DNA from 3 places in the Shewanella sp. DW31 genome. Region 1 is predicted to be linked to each of the others. Evidence: predicted binding sites of a transcription regulator. Region 1 holds the regulator's gene; each other region holds the start of a gene.

Region 1 (4,911 bases):
ACTGGATTTTATGCTGCAGTTCGACGAATAAGCTTTCTATAATCAAGCCGAATTAGCATCAATCGAGACGCACTTAAGCTAACGCCTAAGTGCGTTTTTTTATGCTAATGCGCGGGAACCCATTTTTTGATATCGAGCTGCCATTGCAGGGCGGTGAAATCGATAAAGGCGCGCACTAGATTTTGCTGATAACTGCGGGACAAATATACCGCCCACAGGGTTTGGCCTGGTGTCGTAAATTCGGGTAAGACTTCTTTGAGCTGACCACTGGCAAGGTATTGGTTAGCCAAGTCACAGGGTAAACGCACTATGCCATGTCCACGTAGCGCCGCACTGACCAACACTCCCATATCGTTAGCCCTAAGATTCCCTGTAACTTTGACGTGCTCGGCTTGCAGTTCTTTTAGAAAAGGCCAGTTTTGTTGCGCTGAGTGTATGAGGCAGTTGTGGGCCAGTAGATCAATGGGTTCGAGGAGTGGCGTTGCGCTATCAAGATAGCTCGGCGCCGCGCAAAGTACCGCATCTATGGTCATCAAACGCCGAGCTATGAGATTCTCATCGGGTTGCTCGGTATAACGTAGCGCCACGTCGACTCGCTCATCTACCAATTGCGCAAAACTGTCCGACATCACCAGTTGAATGTTGACCTTAGGATGAATTTTAATAAAGCGATCGACGACATCAAACAGACTGTGCTGCCCTAGGCCAATAGGCGTAGCGATACGAATACTGCCTACCAGTTCACTGTTATGGCTGTGGGCACGGCTCTCCATGGCCGCAACTTCACTTAAGATCCGCTGGCAAAATTGTAGCGCTTCCTCACCCTGCAAAGTCAAGCTGGCGCTGCGCGTGGTGCGGTGTAATAAGCGTAAACTCAACCACTGCTCCACTTCTTGAATATGACGGGAAACCTGCAGGCGGCTGAGGTCTAAATGTTCGGCAGCTTTGGTAAAGCTGCCACAGTTTGCGACTTCGACGAAACTGCGTATTGCGGCAATTTTATCCACATTAGTATCCTATATTGAAACAATCATGCTCAATTATTGATGTTTATTAGGTGAAAAACTGCAAGTAAACTGGATCCAATGTAAATCATCTGAGTGAGACAATGAAATGAAAATCGCAATTTTAGGTGCAACGGGTTGGATCGGTGGTGCAATTTTAAAAGAAGCACAGAGTCGTGGACATCAAGTGACAGCGTTAGTGCGTGATCCAAGCAAGTTATCCGTAGCTGATGTGGCAGTACGTGCCGTGGATTTAGAGCAGCCATTGGTCGCCGATACCTTTGCTGGCGTAGATGTCGTGATTGCCGCCGTTGGTGGCCGCGCCCAACAAAATCATGGTCTAGTGGCGAGTACGGTTCAGCGTTTACTGGATGTGCTGCCTAACGCTAACGTGCCACGTTTATTGTGGGTCGGTGGTGCTGGGAGTTTAGAAGTGACGCCGGGTGTGACGCTGGTCTCTAGCCCAGATTTCCCCGCAGCATATAAAGATGAGGCGTTAGCTCAGGGTGAAGCCTTGAAGGTATTCCGTGCGGCGCAAACGGCAATCAATTGGACGTTTGTGAGCCCAGCGGCTGAGATTTATCCCGGTGAGAGTGAAGGCCCGTACCGTCTTGGTGGCGACAGCTTCTTTACCGATGCTAATGGTCAAAGCCGTATCTCTGTAACCGATTACGCAAAAGCCATGTTAGACGAAGCCGAACAGGGCACTCACGCAAATCAGCGCATCAGTGTGGCTTACTGATATCGCTACAGTTGAGTTAGATATGGTGAGTTAGATATTGTGCTGTAATCTGTAACGTAATCGGGACAACGACCAAATAATCAGCGCAAAATTGGACAGAAATGGGTACAGATGAAATAGAACAGGTCAGCTCACTGACCTGTTTTTTTATTCTGCGTAATTGAATAAAGATTTGATGGTTTCTAAGGTATCGGCGATATCTTGGATGCTCGATGGGCAAATAAAGATAGTGTCGTCACCGGCAATCGTACCCAAAATGCCTTCTGGTTTACCGATAGAATCCAACAAGCGGGCAATAAGCTGCGCGGCACCAGGGCTAGTTCGCACGACGATCATAGCTTGGTTGTGATCGACGTCGAGTACCAAATTCTTCAGTGGGCTACCCGCGGTGGGTACGCCTAATTCGGCTGGTAAGCAATACACCATCTCTTGCTTAGCGTTGCGAGTCCGCACTGCGCCGAACTTGCTGAGCATGCGTGACACTTTTGATTGGTTAATATTACCAAAGCCTTCAGCTTGCAAGGCGGTGACGATTTCACTCTGAGAGCCAAAGCGCTCTTCTTTTAAAATCGACTTAAAAATTCTAACAAGGTCATCCTGATTCTTGGTCGTTTGCATAATATTATTATTCGTTATTCAAAAAAACAGGCCCATTTTGAATATTTTTAGAAAAATTGTCAACAAATAACCAGATTGGTTGAATAAAAATTCACTAAGTCCCAGTGGTTAAGCGTTTGTAGGGGGCGTAAAAATCCCAATTTGAGTAATTGTTCTACATTGCTTCTACGTTATTCCGGAATTCTTTTGTCCCACGACTAAGGGATAATTGAAATTGTTGTGACATTCCAGTAATGTGACGCCAACGCAAATTAGATCCATGTCACACATATCCGAGAAATAACGGAGATAACTATGAAAGTTGCTGTACTTGGTGCTGCTGGTGGTATCGGCCAGGCTCTTGCCCTACTGTTAAAAACTCAATTGCCTGCGGGTTCACAATTGTCTCTATATGATATCGCACCGGTAACTCCGGGTGTTGCGGTTGACTTGAGCCACATTCCAACTGCTGTTGAAATCAAAGGTTTTGCTGGTGAAGATCCAACGCCTGCCCTAGTGGGTGCTGACGTTGTTCTAATTTCTGCTGGTGTTGCGCGTAAGCCTGGTATGGATCGTTCCGATCTGTTCAATATCAATGCCGGTATCGTTCGCAACCTGATCGAAAAAGTAGCGGCAACTTGCCCTACCGCTTTGATTGGTATTATCACTAACCCAGTTAACACGACCGTAGCTATCGCTGCCGAAGTGATGAAAAAAGCGGGTGTTTACGATAAAAACCGTCTGTTCGGTATCACGACTCTAGACGTGATTCGCTCTGAAACTTTCATCGCCGAATTAAAAGGCCTGAACGTTGCTGACGTTAAAGTCAATGTGATCGGCGGCCACAGCGGCGTGACCATTCTGCCATTACTGTCTCAAGTTGAAGGCGCGACTTTCACTGACGAAGAAGTGGCAAGTTTGACGACTCGCATCCAAAACGCGGGTACCGAAGTGGTTGAAGCTAAAGCCGGTGGCGGAAGCGCGACTCTGTCTATGGGTCAAGCGGCTTGCCGTTTCGGTCTGTCTCTGGTTCGTGGTCTGCAAGGCGAAGCTAACATCGTTGAATGCGCCTATGTTGACGGCGGCAGCGAGCATGCTGAATTCTTCGCACAACCTGTGTTGTTAGGCAAAAACGGTATTGAAAAAGTACTGCCTTACGGTGAAGTGAGTGCATTCGAAGCTAACGCTCGTGATTCTATGTTAGATACGCTGAAAGGCGATATCAAACTAGGCGTTGATTTCGTTAAATAATCTTTCGGATAATCTTTTTAGATTATGACGAATTAAAAACGGAGCCATTGAGCTCCGTTTTTTTATGCCTGCGTTTTACTCTTTCTAAAGCTCATTCAGCGGCGCTTAGTGGGAATTTGGCAGTTATCATCGCAGCGGGCTTTGCCCGTCAGTAAATAAGAGATGCGATATCTGTGTTTTGCGAATCTGAGATAGCACCAATCGGCGACAGTTTTAATCACGGGCAGGCGTAATAGTTGGATCCAGGCGCGCGTCCCTGTCAGTGCCCACGCTTTACAAGTGACATCTAACCCGAGTAACACTTCGCCCGTTGCGGTTTCGCCATGTAGAATCGTATTGGCGTAGTCTTTATTGATATGGCTGAAGCGCTCACTAAAGTCTGGCGCATTTAAATCCTCAAGCGCAATCAAGTTCTTCGGATCGCGCGCTTTCAGTTGACGCATTTCGGCGCTACATAATGGACAATTCCCATCGTAAAAAATCCGCAGTTCCATCGGTATTACCTCTGATGACTTGATCACAATACTTGAAGTGAGTACTCAAGCTTGGTTTTCTTCTACCCTATACGCAGAAGAAAGGGTTTTAGATCGAAGCGATTGTAGAACGGATCAGCCCCTCATTTGGCTTTTTGTTAGGTTAAATTCAAATGAGTGCAGTAACATCTTGGTTATTCATCAGTTTAACTTGATTGCTGATTTTTAAGTGAACAAGGTAAAGCCTGACAAATAACGACTCAAAAGGATAGGTATGACATCTCCCATCATAATCACAGGCGTAGGTAAACGCATAGGTTACGCCTTAGCCAAACATTTTCTCGCCCAAGGTCAGCGCGTGATTGGTACTTATCGCAGCCATTACGCTAGCATTGATGAGCTTACCACCTTAGGTGCGACCCTGTATCCCTGCGATTTTTATGACGATGCCCAAGTGCGAACCTTAATTGCTGAGTTAGCTAAATTGCCGCAAATTCGCGCCATTATTCACAATGCCTCTGACTGGCTGCCTGATCCTGTGCTTACAAAGAATGAATCTTTAAAGAGTACCACTTTTGCGCCGAGCCAAGTGCTGCAGCGCATGATGCAAGTGCATGTGAGCGTACCCTATCAGTTGAACTTGGCCTTAGAGGCGCAGCTACGTGCGGCTGCTGGCGATGAAATCGGCGGCAGTGATGTGATTCATATTACTGACTATGTGGCAGAGAAGGGCAGTCAGAAGCATATCGCCTATGCCGCCAGTAAAGCCGCGCTGCACAATATGACGCTATCCTTTGCCGCCAAATTTGCGCCCGAGGTCAAAGTGAATTCGATTGCGCCTGCG
Region 2 (4,911 bases), on a different contig from region 1:
TTTTTCGATCACACCTTGCTTAACAAGGTCTGCTATCTGCTTGCCATTTAAACTGTGGATGAGCTGGCCTTTACCATCGAGCACCCCAGAAACATCCGACAGTAGCACTAACTTGCCGCCCACTAATTTGGCTAATGCCGTTGCCGCTTGGTCTGCATTGACATTAAGCATTTGTCCATCGTCCATCATGGCGATGGAGCTACAAATCGGCATCCAACCTTGGGCGAGGATAAACTTAAGATAAGTGCCATCGTTTGGTGTGACTTCGCCCACTAAGCCTAAACGCTCATCTTTAATCTTAGCCGAAACAGTATTGCCATCGGCAAGGCTCATGCCCACACTCACAATGCCAGCCTTAGTCGCTGCGCCTTGAAGGATTTTGTTCGAAGTGCCCGCAAGTGCGCCGGCAATAATCGGCATTTGCTCTGGCGGAGTCACACGTAAACCTTCTAACTTGACGGTCTCCATACCATTAGCCGCTAACTGCTCATCCACCAGACAGCCGCCGCCATGTACCATCAACACTTGCTGACCATTGGCTAACATAGCCGCAGCCGTATCCATCAATCGCGCCATCCCCATTTCACATTGCAGCAGCGCGCCGCCCACTTTAAGCACTAATACTGAGTTGTTTGTAGACATCTTGACGACTCTCTTAAATAAGGATGAAAAATTAAAGGTTAAAATGAATCTTTATGCATTGCAGCGCTTGGCTGGCAGCACCTTTCATCAAGTTATCGATGGCACTGGCTACCACTAAGTAACCGCTATTCTCATCAAACTTCCACCCTAAATGGCAGTTAGGTGTCAGCACCACGTCATCCACTTTCGGGAACTGATTGTGCTTCACGGTGACCAATGGCGCCTTGTCATACACGCTATAGGCCGCTGCCACATCGGCAGTCGTAGTGCCTGGTTTTAGCTGCACGGTAATAGTCGCTAAAATGCCACGCTTAAAGTTGCCAAGGTGCGGGGTAAATATCACTTCTTGACCAAGCTGAGTGGCGATCTCGGGTTGATGTCTGTGGCCTAATACGCCGTAAGGTGTCAGGCTCACTTCACAAAAACTGGTGTGTAACTGCGCTTTGCGCCCCGCACCCGTTACGCCGCTCACGGCATTGATCACCGGATAAGCCGATGTCAGTAAACTCGCCAGCGGTTTTAACGCTGTAAGTGATGCGGTTGGATAACAACCTGGCACTGCAATCATCTTAGTTGCCGCAATTTCTTTAGCATTCCATTCGGCAAGTCCGTACACGGCTTTAGCTAAAACTTCAGGATATTCATGCTCAAAGCCATACCACTTAGGATATTGCGCCACATCGCTAAAACGATAAGCACCGCTTAAATCGAATACCGCTAACCCTTGGCTATAAAACCAAGCGGCTAAATGTAAGCTCACTGAATGCTCAGTCGCTAATACCACGGCATCGGCTTCGGCAACGATTTTTGCCTTAGCGTCTTCGGACAATGGCGACAGCGTTAATGCGATATGGCTATAGCTAGGATACAAATCCGCTAAAGGCTTACCTTTATCTAAACTGTTTTCAGAAACATACAACCCTTGAATCGTCAGTTCTGCTTCTGCATGGATTAAAGCGGTCAGTTGCGCGCCTGTGTAACCACTGGCACCAATAATGGCGATATTTTTCATGTTTTTTGTCTTATTAACCGAATCAAAGAAACTTAAAGAGTAGATGAATAGCTTACACGCAACCGCGCATATCTATGATGACAAGACTATCGTCGCAGGAAATCGTAATAGGTTGTTATTTTATTCACTGTCAGGCTAATACTGTACATCATGATATTCACTCTACAGGTCACAGGGGGTGACTCATCTCAACTGATGGCTAGACTACCACAAAGATCTAATTATGCAATATATGTGAATATATATTTTTAATTTATTTTCATATTTTAAGCTCAAACTGGAATATCGAAGACACGCCTCCCATTCAGCTAACTCGTTAATAACACAGTTATCCAGGGTCAACATGAGTCAAAATCAGTCCTTTTCATTAACAGCTAAGATACATGTCTGCAAAGCATAAAATGATGCACTTCATATTCACTTGCACTAATCATCAAAAAATATTGCGTGACTTCGCATTTCTATTGAATATTCTTCATCAAATACCGTGATTGGTTGCATATCGGATAAGCCAGTCGTATAAGTTATAAGTTCTGCTGTTGACCATAGCCCCAAGTGATAGGTATTGTGCTAACGGGCTATATACCCAAGCTACCTGAAGATACGAGTTTCAGAGCGCCTAGGGTGCTTCAATTCAAGGCGCATCAATGAAAGAATGTCGGCCACCTTTTAAATTGATGCAACACGGAAGTGGAGTGCCCTAGGTGCTCCGTCCCGGCGGGTTTTAACGCACTTTATGCTGCGTTGGTTATTTTTAACTTAGCCCGCTAGGCCTGCAAATAACTGCCTTGCCTAAAGTGCGTTAAACTCCCGCTGAATCCTGCATCTTCAGGTTGTTTGGGTATATACAAAGCGAATTTTCATGTTTTTCTATTCGGAGTAACTATGTCAGTAACCATGGCAGACAATATGACAGATATGTATGCGTCATTAAGATCGAACGTGAGTATGTTAGGCCAAATCCTTGGCGATACTATGCGTACCCATCTTGGGGACTCTTTTCTTGAGAAGGTTGAACAGATCCGTAAGCTTGCCAAAGACTCACGCCGAGGCGATCAAGCCGCCAGAGAGCAAATGCTCGAGTTACTGACAGCTTTGCCAGACGAAGAATTAGTCCCTTTTGCAAAAGCTTTTAACCAATTTCTTAACTTAGCTAACTTATCCGAGCAATTTCATACTATCAGTCGTAATTGCGACGAACTTGTCTGCGTACCAGACCCAGTGGAACAACTCCTAGGCCGCATGCTCAATGGTCGTGTCGACCAAGCTAAAATGCTCGACTGTCTAAAAACACTGGATATCGATCTGGTGCTAACAGCGCACCCCACTGAAATTTCCCGTCGTACCCTGATCCAAAAATACGCCGCCATTGTCGACTGCTTAACAGAGCAAGAAAACGACCAACTGTCGGATAGAGAACGTCAACAGATCAATCTGCGCCTACGCCAATTAATCGCACAAATATGGCACACCAATGAGATCCGCCGCGAGCGCCCCACCCCAGTGGATGAAGCCCGCTGGGGATTATCCACCATTGAAGAGTCACTCTGGCATGCGGTGCCTGACTTCTTAAGACAACTTAACGATCGAGTGCAGCAACGCACAGGGCAGCAATTACCGATTGATATCGCGCCAGTGCGCTTTTCAAGCTGGATGGGCGGCGATCGCGATGGCAACCCGTTTGTTACCGCAAAAGTCACCCAAGAGGTGCTCGATCGTAACCGCCATGCCGCCGCCAGATTATTCTTAAAAGATATCGTGCTGCTGGTCGGTGAACTGTCGATGGAAGAAGCCAATGATGAGTTAAAGGCTTATACCAATAACAGCTGCGAACCTTACCGCCACGTGCTGCGATCTATTCGTCAAAGACTGCGTGACACCATAGATTATTTGAATGCTCGTATCGAAGGCCACAATCCTGAAGTCGATAAGTCGAGCCTGATTTGGCAAGAAAGTGATCTCAAAGCGCCGCTAGAAATGCTCTATAAGAGTTTAACCGACTGCGGTATGCGCTTAATCGCCAACGGTTTATTGCTCGACATTCTCCGCCGTCTCGCCTGCTTTGGCATTCATATGCTCAGGCTCGACATTCGCCAAGACGCCAGCCGTCACAGCGATGTGCTCGCCGAGTTAACTCGCTATCTCGGCATGGGTGATTTCAACCATTGGGACGAGACTGAGAAGCAAGCCTTCTTATTACGCGAACTCAGCAACCGTCGTCCACTGATCCCAAGTAACTGGCAACCCTCGGCCGATGTGGCCGAAGTGCTTAATACCTGTCGTTTGATTGCTAAACATCCGGCAAAAGCACTCGGATCCTATGTGATTTCGATGGCAGGTAAACCATCGGATGTCTTAACGGTTTTACTGTTACTCAAAGAAACGGGCTGTTCGCACCCAATGCGTGTGGTACCGCTGTTTGAAACCTTAAGTGACTTAAACAACGCCGCGGCCTGTATTACCGATTTGCTCGATATCGACTGGTATCGTGGTTACACCAAAGGCATGCAAGAAGTCATGATTGGTTACTCTGACTCTGCTAAAGATGCCGGTGTCATGGCGGCGGCTTGGGCTCAGTATTACGCCCAAGAGCAGTTAGTGGCGGTCTGTAAACAAGCAGGCGTCAAGCTTACGCTATTCCATGGCCGTGGTGGCAGCATTGGTCGCGGGGGTGGTCCTGCACACAAAGCAATCCTATCGCAACCACCAGGTTCGGTAGATGGCCGCATTCGTGTCACTGAGCAGGGCGAAATGATCCGCTTCAAGTTTGGCTTGCCAAAACTCGCGGTTCAAAGCTTGGCCCTGTATACCTCGGCCGTATTGGAAGCAACCCTACTACCACCGCCAGAGCCTAAACAAGAATGGCGCAATTGCATGCAACGTATCGCTGAAGAATCAGTGGGTGCATACCGTGGCATAGTGCGTGATGAACCTGATTTTGTGGCTTATTTCCGCGCGGCAACGCCAGAAGTGGAATTAGGAAAACTGCCACTCGGCAGCCGCCCAGCTAAACGTCGTGTCGATGGCGGGATTGAAAGCCTACGGGCAATTCCGTGGATTTTTGCTTGGTCGCAAAACCGCTTGATGTTACCTGCATGGCTTGGCGCCGGTGAAGCACTTCAAGCCGCCTGTGAACGCGGTGAAATGGGCTTACTGCAAGAGATGGAACGGGAATGGCCTTTCTTCAGCACTCGCATTTCAATGCTAGAAATGGTCTACGCCAAGGCGGAACCTAATTTGGCCCGCTACTACGAAAC
Region 3 (4,911 bases), on a different contig from region 1:
ATGACTATTTGTCCTATATCGTTGTTTTTAGGTTACTTGCAAATTAAAAAGATGGATACAGCAGAGTATCGTAAAGCTGGTGAAAAAAATGCCATATAACAAGTTACTTAATTTCGTTCCGGCCACAAACAGCGTGGCCTCTACGGGACTGCCTACGCTGCGCTGCGGCAGCCCATTAGTAATGCGTTAGCTTGCAAAAGCAAAGTCGGTGTAATTGCGTATTTTCGGTACGTTCGGTGGTTTAATCCGTTCGTTACTTCAACGCCGGTTTTCATGGTTCAACTGGCTTGGCAAGGCGCTTAAAAGTAATTCAAACTGTTGGCGTCTTGCGCCAACGACCCGGGCGGTAGCATGGTGTTTTTATGTTATGCGGCCGCAAGTTTTTAAATTGCACGGCTGGTGTTGTTTGTTGCACGGGTTGCTAACAAGGCGCATCAGTAGCGGCCTGCGGCCGCGGGACGCTGCCTCTGTGCTTATAGTTATGTGTTCGGGAAATTATGACTCCAAGTAATCAGATAGTTTTTAAATCGCTGATAGGCTATGGCTTATTTTTCCTTGTTATTTGGTTTTTTTTAGTTGGCGTCCTTGTGTTTACTGGAGAGGCAAATCCGTCATTCAAAGGACTAAGCATTTCATTTTTCGCACTACAAATACCTACATTGGTACTGGTAATTAAAACCAAAGTAATGCTCAATAAAAAACCAATAAAATGAGATATACGCATAACAAACGCCAGCACACCGCGCCTGCGGCGCTGGACTCGCAACAAGTTGCTCGCCTGTGTGGCGGTAGTTATAGGTCAATCATGAAGAAGTGTATTTTTACTCTGTTAGTTATTTCTCTATTTGGTTGCGCTACAAATAAAGAGTCTTTGTCTAGCGACGCTCATGTATTTAACCTAAATGGTAAAAATATGAGCGTCTCTGAAGGTTTGCTTTCAGAGGTTCGTGAGAAATGGAAAGGTAATGTGAGTCGTATTGTTACAAGCAGCCTGCTAAACGAAGCTGATGTGCAATGGTCTCTAGACTACATCGCTCTAATGGAGGCCATTAACAGTAAAGAGTGCAATTCACTTCAAGTACTCCAAACTAGAAAATATGATCCTATCAAAGACATTGACTCAACAGGGGCCAATATAGAGCCGGGGTTATTCGACTATGTTTGGGTGGTTCAAGTCTGTGATGCTCAAAGAAATTATCGGTTAGTAAATCAAAAAGGAGATAAGTCATTTACACTTTATCCACTAAACCTATAACAAGTTTATCAACGAACGCCACTTCGTGGTTGGACAGCCTAAAGCGTGGCTTCGCCACAGGCTGCCCGTTATAAAGGCGTTATCTCCATAGATATTTTTATCCAAAACAGACACGTTAGAGTTAAGGCTTTAACTCGAAAATGTCCAAAAGTGAGTTGTGTGGTGTCGAGTGGAGATTGTACGATTAAGTCACGCTATATAATCAAATCAGCCAGTTCGTGTATGAGTTAGTGCAAAAAGGGGAGTCAGTTAATCTGACTCCCCTTTTTTAGAACGCTTGTTGGACTTACATTAAAACCTACGTTAGGTCCAAACTAGCGTAATGTTAGAACAATAAATGCGCTACACCTGCGATAACAGGCAGTGTCACTAAGGTGCGTAGAATAAACACCACGAAAAGCTCAACGAAGTTGACGGGGATTTTACTGCCGATAAGCAGTGCACCGACTTCACTCATATAGATCAACTGAGTCACAGATAAGGCTGCAATTACAAAGCGGGTCATATCTGATTCAATTGAGCTGGCAAGGATTGACGGAATAAACATATCCGCAAAACCGACCACGATTGTTTTAGAGGCTTCAGTGGCTTCTGGAATATGCAGTAATTCGAGTAATGGAATAAACGGCATCCCCAGATAGTTAAAGATGGGCGTGTGCTCGGCAATAATCAGTGCCAGCGTACCAATGGCCATTACCACAGGGATAATGCCAAATACCATATCGACAACGTTTTTAATGCCTTCATTTAAAACGGCTTTTATGCCACCGGCACTGGCGGCTTTTTCTAAGGCTTTATCAAAGCCCCAAGATAAGGCGCCATGTCCTGCAGGGATCAGCTCATCATCTGGCATGCGTGGTGTGTCATCTATGTAGTTGTCTTTCTTCCACGATAATGGTGGCAACTTAGGCACAATCACGGCGGCGGCAAAACCCGCGAGGCACACAGTCAAATAAAAGGGCACAAACATATGCTCTAACTTAACTTGAGAGATCACCACTAAGCTGAAGGTAATCGATACCGCAGAGAAGGTTGTGCCAATAACTGCGGCTTCTCTCTGGGTATAAAAACGGGCTTCGTATTGTTTGCTGGTCAGCAAAATACCGACACTGCCATCACCTAACCATGAGGCCATACAATCGATAGCGCTACGACCCGGTAGATTGAACACGGGACGCATGACTTTCGTTAAGAGTGTGCCAAAGAGTTCGAGTAGGCCGAAGTTCAGCAGCAGCGGCAGTAACATACCCGCAAAGATAAATACCGAGAATAACACAGGTAATAAGTCGTTTAAGACTAATGCGCCAGTGCTCGAGGAGTTGATGATCTCTGGACCTAAACCTAAGTAAGTCAGTACGATAAACACTGCACCTAAGATCCGAGTCGTCAACCACATAGGGCTGACATTCAATAAACCATTAAGGAAGTGATTTTGGCTAACGAATGTGGGCTTAAACACTTTTGACAGTAAAGAGGCCAGCGCCGTAGTCACAACAATAATAGTCACTATGAGGGTTAGCACACCGCTCAATGCGCCTTGCAGTGCTTTAGATATGATAGCGATAGGAATTGTGATCGCATCGTTGTAGCTGATAGGGGTCATAAATAACAACAGACCAATCAGCGAAGGGACGATAAAGGTGAGTATCGTCTTAATGTTTCGGTTTTTATTTTCAGTAGCCAATGTTGTACACCTTAAAGTACGAGTCGTACATGGTAAATTTGAATAAATAGCCGCACGTAACAAGCTGTCGACGCTAATTAAGGTGCATTTAAATTCAACTCAAAAACGAGAATGGGGAAGATTACTCGCTTAGCTTCTCTATGTAAAACGATTCGCTAGTTAGTTTGATATAAGCAGCAAAACAGCATAGTTATTTTACTTCAGTTGTCGATAAATTAAGAGTGGCTATATTGGCTTCCATTACTGCAAAAGCATTATTAAACATAGCTTTACCATCACTTACCTTAGGTGGGTTAACGACTGGTTAATTACTTGTTTACTGATGTGTGTGAAACTATCTAGATGTTATTTCTGCACAAAAAAACATCAGCAACTTTAGCCCTACCGCCATGTTGGCTGGTTTTCTGTTCGATTTGAAAGTGCAATAGAGATAACTCTGGCTATATAGCGTTGACGAGAACCTGTTGTGCATATCGCGGTAATGTTAAGGAGTCTTGGGCACTAGGACACATTTTTATGCGATAAGCCTTTAAATCGACTTATCTCTAAAAGTGACCTTCTCCATTATCTTGATGCTTTTGTGATTGACTAAAAAGTCGCAAATAACGATGAAAGTAAAAATATTATTCATAAAGCGGATACCCGCCGCTTTAAATCTTCTCATTTCCATGTAAGTTAGTATTACTCCCATCCAGCTCTAGTATTCATGATCGCAAAAGTACAGAAGGTTACGATTAAAGGCGGCTCAACACTGGCCATTAAGTTTGGTTTTTTGGGGATCTTTGGGCTTTTAATTGGCATTGTTATTACTGTTTTGGGGTTCGATGATTCTGAATTCCATCGCTTCAATTTTTTGAATCACACCCTAAGTGAATTAGGGACTTATGGTCATTCGTCTTTCGCTGTCATTCTCAACGGTGGATTGTTTTTTGGCAGTTTAAGCCTCGTTTTCTATTGTTTGTCTTCTTTGCAGCAGGTAACTTCTTGCTGGGGATACCCTTTCTTTATCAGTTTGGCTCTCACTTTTCTGGCTTTAGCGAGCGTGGGATTATTTCCGGTGAACGTGTATCACTTGCATGTTCTTGGGCTGAAATGGTTTTTCTATCTGGGGAGTTTGAGTGCGATCTTCTATTTAGCCTTGGTCTGTTTCGGCAAGTCTAACTTTGGCCGTTGGACTGGGTTGTTGGCGTTAATAGTCTTATGTAGCATGTTGACGTTTCTGTATGCGCCACAGCTCAATTTAGGTTTGACCGAAGGTGATAGACCGTTTTATCAGGAGATGGTATTGCAACTGCCGCGTCCTACTTTGTGGTGGCCAGCCCTACTAGAATGGATTGGACTGGGAAGTTTATTGTGCTGGACAAGTGTGCTGCTTTTTAGCCAGTTAAGCTTCAGCCAAGATCCCAAAATCATTGGCTGAGTTATCTTTGAATTTAGGCTTATCTTCAGCTTTAGGCTATGGATTCACATGCACAGCAAGGCCCGCTTCACCAAACCAATAACCGTTGCACTGGGTTATACCAAGATTGCTATTCATCGAAAAATCCTGAGTATTTTTAGTCGCTTGAATCGTATCGACCAAAGCATTGGCTTTAGTGATGCAGTCAAGACTACTGGGTGATACTCGAAACACATCGACCCCCATTTGTGTCATTGCCGCTATTTCACTGCGTAAATCTAAACAGCTAGCGGATTGGGTTTGAATTCCATTGAGCCTGAGTAAAGGTTGCTGCTCTTGGGTTTGCGCGAGTAGTCCTTTACTGTATTCACGGCATACCGTTTCGCAATGATCTTTCGTGAGCTGTTTGTGTCTAGCGGTAAAGCAGCGCGCCGAATGGGCGAGTGGTAAATAGCCGTGGCCGAGCACTTCCACCTCAAATAATGGCTGCTCTTGAATTACTTGTTGTAACCAAGCCTTAGATAGCTCCACTGGCATCACAAATCTTTGCATTCCAAACCGCTGCAAGATGTC

What was found. Region 1 encodes ArgR, which controls arginine synthesis, uptake and breakdown. Its sites were predicted from a motif close to ANTGAATANNTATTCANT; they were not measured.
Region 2: a site for ArgR is predicted at 1,888-1,905, ahead of argC (N-acetyl-gamma-glutamyl-phosphate reductase). Genes of this name have one in related genera too.
Region 3: a site for ArgR is predicted at 3,021-3,038, ahead of GWI56_RS11195 (YjiH family protein). Genes of this name have one in related genera too.

Annotation. Positions count from the first base shown of each region.
Region 1 is NZ_JADWMP020000001.1:298,153-303,063, reverse strand. It holds gene GWI56_RS01270 (Dyp-type peroxidase) at 1-31, shown strand, start outside; gene GWI56_RS01265 (LysR family transcriptional regulator) at 105-1,007, opposite strand; gene GWI56_RS01260 (NAD(P)-dependent oxidoreductase) at 1,114-1,746, shown strand; gene argR (transcriptional regulator ArgR) at 1,894-2,364, opposite strand; gene mdh (malate dehydrogenase) at 2,659-3,594, shown strand; gene GWI56_RS01245 (DUF393 domain-containing protein) at 3,690-4,088, opposite strand; gene folM (dihydromonapterin reductase) at 4,342-4,911, shown strand, end outside.
Region 2 is NZ_JADWMP020000016.1:2,626-7,536, reverse strand. It holds gene argB (acetylglutamate kinase) at 1-642, opposite strand, end outside; gene argC (N-acetyl-gamma-glutamyl-phosphate reductase) at 674-1,654, opposite strand; gene ppc (phosphoenolpyruvate carboxylase) at 2,540-4,911, shown strand, end outside.
Region 3 is NZ_JADWMP020000011.1:89,424-94,334, reverse strand. It holds gene GWI56_RS11200 (hypothetical protein) at 806-1,255, shown strand; gene GWI56_RS11195 (YjiH family protein) at 1,581-2,939, opposite strand; gene GWI56_RS11190 (hypothetical protein) at 3,646-4,359, shown strand; gene GWI56_RS11185 (U32 family peptidase) at 4,396-4,911, opposite strand, start outside.